3 regions of the Tenacibaculum soleae genome follow, and region 3 is predicted to be linked to each of the others. Evidence: riboswitches for the same ligand, from Rfam matches in the RefSeq annotation. Region 3 holds a riboswitch; each other region holds the start of a gene.
The links. A riboswitch is a leader RNA that binds a small molecule or an ion and turns the genes downstream of it on or off. The one in region 3 is predicted to bind cobalamin.
Positions count from the first base shown of each region.

Region 1: linked by a shared signal. The riboswitch ahead of Q4586_RS05660 (TonB-dependent receptor plug domain-containing protein) and the one ahead of Q4586_RS13335 ((2Fe-2S) ferredoxin domain-containing protein) in region 3 are both predicted to bind cobalamin.
Region 2: linked by a shared signal. The riboswitch ahead of metE (5-methyltetrahydropteroyltriglutamate--homocysteine S-methyltransferase) and the one ahead of Q4586_RS13335 ((2Fe-2S) ferredoxin domain-containing protein) in region 3 are both predicted to bind cobalamin.

Region 1 is NZ_JAUOSW010000003.1:242,666-244,859, forward strand. It holds gene Q4586_RS05660 (TonB-dependent receptor plug domain-containing protein) at 1-1,155, opposite strand, end outside; cobalamin riboswitch at 1,186-1,383, opposite strand; gene Q4586_RS05665 (ABC transporter substrate-binding protein) at 1,396-2,194, opposite strand, start outside.
Region 2 is NZ_JAUOSW010000005.1:285,040-287,233, reverse strand. It holds gene Q4586_RS09575 (nuclear transport factor 2 family protein) at 1-468, shown strand, start outside; cobalamin riboswitch at 686-877, shown strand; partial or broken gene metE (5-methyltetrahydropteroyltriglutamate--homocysteine S-methyltransferase) at 1,066-2,194, shown strand, end outside.
Region 3 is NZ_JAUOSW010000012.1:9,325-11,518, reverse strand. It holds gene cobA (uroporphyrinogen-III C-methyltransferase) at 1-125, opposite strand, end outside; gene Q4586_RS13335 ((2Fe-2S) ferredoxin domain-containing protein) at 128-928, opposite strand; cobalamin riboswitch at 1,243-1,450, opposite strand; gene Q4586_RS13330 (PepSY domain-containing protein) at 1,523-2,194, opposite strand, start outside.

The sequences.
Region 1 (2,194 bases), on a different contig from region 3:
AGAGTTTAATTCTTTTCTTACTTGTAAGTTTGTAAGTAACTTTTCAAACGGTTTATATTTTATATTTCCAATAAAAGCTACCGAATTTCTTTTTTTAGTAGTTATTTGAGAGTTACTACCTGTTATGTTTTCAAAAGTTGTTTTGTAATTAAAAGATATTATGTTAGAAGGTTTGTAAGTTAATGAATAATTAGCGTGAATGGTTTTAGATTTCCCAAAACTAAAATTGTCAGCATTTTTATTATCATAATATCGATACTCTTGTGTTAAATAAGCAATATTTATTAGTTGTTTAAATTGTGATGAATAACTATAATTCCACTGTAATAAATTACGTTGATTAAAATCTTCATTTCTTTCACTACCAGCTGATGGATTAGGTAATCCATCTGAAAATAAACGATTACCATAATAGCCAGTTGTGTAAAAGGCTAATGTATTTTTTGAACTAAATTTATGAGCTATATTAAAACTAACGCCATAATTTTTATAAGTCCCGTTTTCGTTTTTTAATAAATTACCATTAGTGTCTTTATATCTATCGTCAATAAACGTATAATTATTATCAGAATAATTAACTGTAGAAGCTAATTTTACACTCCATTTTTCATCTCCAAAAGAGCTTTTAAAAAAATTAGACGTTGTATTGTAACTTCCGAAAGAAGAAAATAAATGGAACTTTTTATGCTTTTTAAAATTTAACTCATCATTTAAACGAACTGTTCCACCAATAGCTCCCGAACCAAATTCGGTACTATTACCACCACTTTGAACAATTATATTATCACTAATATTGGCTGATAAAGAATTAAAATCTGTTTGTCCGCTTCCTATTGCATTAATCGGTATCCCGTTCCATAACACTAAGGTATTAGAAGCTGAAGTTCCTCTAAATCTAGCTGTGCTAACTCCTCCATTACCATAATCTCTAAATGAAATAGGGCTATTATAACGTAAAAGATTTGTAAAATTAATTGGGTTTTTAACTACTTGTTTTTCATCAATTGTAGTTGACTCTGCACCAATACGTTTTCCAATTGTTCTTATTTTTCCGTTTACAATAACTTCTTTAAGTTTATTGACAGAAATTGTGTCTTTTTGAGAAAAAAGAGTGTTAACAAAAAATAACAAGAAGATACTTAATATTGTTTTCATAAATATACTAAACCTTTATCCCGAAAGTTTGAATTATTTAAAATCTAGGCAGGTCTCCTGGCTTGCGTCTTGTAATTGGTCTTCCCATTTATAAATAAACAGTGACTTAAAGATTAATTACAAGCTTAATAGCTTACAGTTGCGGGAACAGCTTCGGTATTTAACCGAATTCCCTTTTAATTTGATGCTATGTTGCTAAACATCAAAACCTAAAATTTTGCGCAAATGTATGTTATTTTTTTAATTATCTAATACCAATAAATCATTATAATTAGAAAATTTAACTTTTAAATTGTCTGGTATATTAAAGTTCTTAGGATGAATCATTGCTGCTAAACACGCTATTCCGTCAACTAAAGTACTTGCAGACGATTGCGTAAACATGGCAAAATCGGCAATATAAACCTCGCCATTTTTTACAGCTCTTAAAGAACTCCATTCAGGTTTATCTTCTAAAAAACGCATATCCTCCATGGTTCTTTCAATACCATAACCACAAGGAGCAATAATTAAAACTTCAGGATCATATTTTACAATTTTATCCCAAGAAATAACAATACTATCTCCTGATGGGTGCGATAATAAATCAACTCCACCAGCATACCCAATTTGATGCGGAATCCAATGTCCGCAGTTAAATAAAGGATCTATCCATTCTAAAAGCATCACACTTTTAGATTGCAGTCTGTTTGCGCGTTGTGTATCTACTATTTTATAAATACGTTCTTTTAAATCATTCACATATTTAACACCTATCTCCTCTTTGTTCATTGCCTTTGCAATTGTTAAAGCATTATCAAAAACATCTTCTAAAGAATTTGGTGTTATTGATATTAACTCTGGTGTTTTAGCTAATTTTAATGCAGATTTAGCTACAGACTCTGTATCAATCTGGCAAACATCACATACATCTTGTGTGAAAATAATATCAGGTGCGATGCTTTCTAAAACAGGTTCATCAACATAATATAAAGTACCGCCTTCAGCTTTAGTTTTAGAAAAAATAGTATTTATTTCTTCACTAGTTAAGGTTTGTCCT
Region 2 (2,194 bases), on a different contig from region 3:
TTTCTAAAACTCATTACCCTTTTGTATACGTTATTATTTAGTTGGATAACCAACGGACAAGTGCATGAAATTCCTAATTACAAAGCTGTAGACATTGGGTTACACAATGAAATTGTAAAAATGGACAGTATTTATTTTACCGCATACAATACTTGTGACATGAAAACCCAAGCAAATTTTTATGATAAAGATTTAGAATTTTTTCATGACAAGGCAGGTTTATCAACATCTAAAGAAAATCTTTTAAAAGCTTTAGAAAAAAACATTTGTGGTAAAGTAACCCGAACTTTAGTAAAAGGAAGTATTGAAGTTTATCCGATAAAAAATTACGGAGCCATACAAATTGGTTATCATAAATTTTATAATAATCAACAACCAAACGAAAAATCAGTTCCTAGTAAATTTATTGTAATTTGGAAACAAGAAAACAAACAATGGAAAATAACAAAAGTTATTAGCCTACATTAAAATATAGTTAACCCTAAAAAAATTAGGTCATTTGTTATAGCTAACTCCAATGATACTAATACTTGGTTTTATTAAGCCAAAGCTTTATTGCTTTTGGCTTTTTTATGCTATTTACAAAAAACACAACTTATTAAAAAACTAATTTATACTTATCCTAAATAAAAAAAGCTATTCTTTTAAAATTATAGTTACATTTGATCCCAATAAGTTCTTTACATACTTCATCAACCGGAAAGGTTTTACTTAGCTGTAGATTAATAGGGAATCGTGTGCAAATCACGAACTGTCGCGCAACTGTAAGTAACACACCAAAGGTTTTATTACTAAAAATCCACTGTTTTTTAATTAAAATGGGAAGGAAAATAAAACTGTTACAAGTCAGGAGACCTGCCTATTCCGAATTGACAATGCTTTCGCGATTTGAAGCTTTTAGTCAGACAGATGCATCTTTTACAAGCCAACTACTTGAATAGGATAGTTATGCCTTGTTTGCTCCTAAATGCATTTTCTTTCTTAATTTTTCTCTCAAAAAAGCATTGCGAAGTGCTTAAAAAAGAGCTTTTAACTAATTTATTAATCATTTAAAGTTAAAAGAAAATGCAAACGCACAATCTTGGCTATCCGCGAATTGGTAGCAACAGAGAACTCAAAAAAGCCTGCGAGCAATATTGGTCAGGCAAAATTTTAGCAGATGAATTGCTAAACGTAGGAAAAAATCTTACCATTAAAAATTGGAAAACTCAACAAAAAGCAGGAATCGATTTAATTCCTTGTAATGATTTTTCTTATTATGATCAAGTTTTAGACATGTCGTTAACCGTTGGTGCTATTCCAAAACGATACAATGAAATAGCTTTAAAAAAATCGACTAATGAACTCGATTTATACTTTGCCATGGCAAGAGGGTATCAAAAAGATGGTATTGATATTACTGCTATGGAGATGACCAAATGGTTTGATACCAACTACCATTACATAGTTCCTGAATTTTATAAAAATCAAGAATTTAAACTTTTTTCAAACAAAATCATCAACGAATTTGTAGGAGCAAAACAAGTTGGTATAAACGCTAAACCTGTAATTATTGGACTAGTTTCGTATTTACTTTTAGGAAAAGAAAAAGAAGAAAATTTTGACAAACTCGATATAGTTGAAAATCTTTTACCTGTATACATTAACATCTTAAAAGAATTATCCGCAAAAGGTGCCGAATGGATTCAATTTGATGAGCCTTTTTTAGCATTAGATATTAATGAAAAAACAAAAAAAGCGTATCAACATGTTTACGCAACGTTAAAAAATGAGTTTCCTAAATTAAAAATATTGGTAGCCACTTATTTTGATGGTTTAAAGAACAATGTATCCTTAGCAACCTCATTACCTGTATGTGCTTTACATATTGATCTAGTTCGTAACCCTGAGCAATTAGCCGATGTTTTAAATACATTCCCTGAACAGTTAAGCTTATCTTTAGGTGTTGTTGATGGTAGAAATATATGGAAAAATGATTTCGAAAAATCGCTATCTTTCATCAAAAAAGCGATTGATAAAATTGGAGAAGATCGTGTATTAATTGCTCCATCTTGCTCACTTTTACATACTCCATGTGATTTAGATTTAGAAACTGATGAAAAAACTTTATCATCAGAAATTAAACAATGGATGGCTTTTGCTAAACAAAAAATAAGTGAAGTTGTAGTTTTAAAAACATTAAGCGCTAAAAATG
Region 3 (2,194 bases):
GCTAATGATTTTAAGTTATTGAGTCTTGAAGTACTTCCATTAATAGCATAACCGCTTTTTTGAAGTTGTAAAGCTAATGGTAAACCTAACCAACCTAAACCTAGTATTGAAATACCTTTTTTCATTGTTATGTTAAATTTAAAATTGCGTTTTTTAACTGTATTTTTCTACAATATTCCCAGCCTTTATTAGCTATAGAGTCGAACTCTATCTTGCCTAAAACGTCACCAAATTTATTTTTAAAACGAATACCAACTTGCTGCGATTCCTTTTGATAAAAATATTCCGTGCTAGAAATTTTAGCTTGTTGTAACTCTTTATTATCTTTTGGTACAGCTGCAATAGTTAATGGAATGCAAGTTGTTTTAGTAAATAATTCAAGTGTATGTGTTTTAGAATATTCTAACGTTTCAATATCATTAAAATCAATAGAATTTTGATTTGTCATAGTAAGAGTTACACCATCTGGGTTTTCTCTAAGAAATAAGAATAACGGATACAAATACTGATCTGAACTAAATCCTTTGGTAATAAAACACGCACCTAATTCTGTATCATTCTTTAGTTCAAAAGGCTTTGGTGTTATTGGGGCTCTTTCGTTGTTAGAAATTTGCTTATCCCATCCTTTTTTATATAATAATTCAGTTTCTATAGGGCATTCATTATTTAAATGTCCTTTTACGATATGCGTTATTTTTTCGGGGGTTAATTCTTTATACCAAAATTCACCTGGACTTACAATACAAGTAGGGGCATCTTCACACCGTCCGTTACATCTCGTTTTAATGGTATGGGTAGTATCCCAAAGCTCGTTATTTCTTAAATAAGCTCTAGCCTCTCTAACAACTTTTTCACTACCTGCCTTTTGGCATGATCCTCCGTCGCAAAAGAAAAAAGTATGTGTTGTATTAGCGATGTTTTTACCCATGGTTTAAAAGGAATATGTGAGATTTATTTTTATTGAAAAGGGATGATCTTATCCCAAATATAATGAGGGTTAAAGTTGATTATCTTAATGAAAATAGGGTGCCAGTTTTATAGATGTTATTAAAATTCAACTGAATTTTTATATCAGTAATTTCACCTTTTATTGTTTTATTTTGTGCGAATATGGATAGTGAAAAACACATAATCCACAGACTGCGTAAAATCAATTTTTGCATTTAAAAAAGAAATTAAGCAGGCAAGGAAAGAAAATATGAAAAACATAATTTCTAACTCTTTACCCGAGAGTTACTATTATAAATTATTGTAATATTGGCAGGTCTCCTGACTTAGCTTAGCTTTCATTTACCTTCCCATAGTAATTACTACAGTGGTTTTTATTAATGAAGCCTTTTACAAGCTTTACAGTTGCGGGAACAGCTTTGGATTTACACCAAATTCCCTTTTAATTCTATAATTCTAAATTTTACTAAAGAAATAAGAAACCAAAAATCGAAGCGAATATATAGATTTTTTATAACAGGATTGAGTCTATAATTAGTTTTTTCTTCTTTTTACCTCAATACTTTTATAATTTTTATGTTTTCTTTTTTTTTAAATGTTTTTTAGTTTTTCGTTTTATAAATTTAATTCCCAGGCCTGTAGCAGTAATACAGGTAATTGTTCCGCCTGTAAGTAAGAAAATCATGATAATATCCCATAACGGACGATTTTTTGAAAGAAACGAAAAATCTAAACTATGTAAACCATGATATAACCATCTTTCTGTTCTGTTTTTCGGAGCAGATTTAAGGAGTACTGTATTGGTTTTCGGATTAATATAATAGTAGTTGCTTTTATTGGTAATAATTTTAATAACAGGCAATGTTTTTATATTTTTCCGATCATAATAATAGGCATCATAGTCGTTAAGTACTATTAATTCCGTTACTTTTTCTTTGGTATTAAAACTGTTTATTTTAGCAATGTATTGCTCGTTTGATGCATTATAATTGATCGAAGTAATACAATGATTTTCAACAGTATCTTTATTGAATTTTTCAATAAAGATATTATCATTAAATAAAGAAAAATGAATCTCTTTAAATTTTGACTTAGAGGCTAGCTCTTTAAAATTAATCCAATCTTTATCTGTAATACTTTTTAGCGTAAAGTTTTGCCCTTGCCAAATACTTTTATCCTGTTGGTTTAAAGAAGAGCTAGGCACCCAATTAAAAGGAGTCATACTCATAAAACCACTAAATACCCA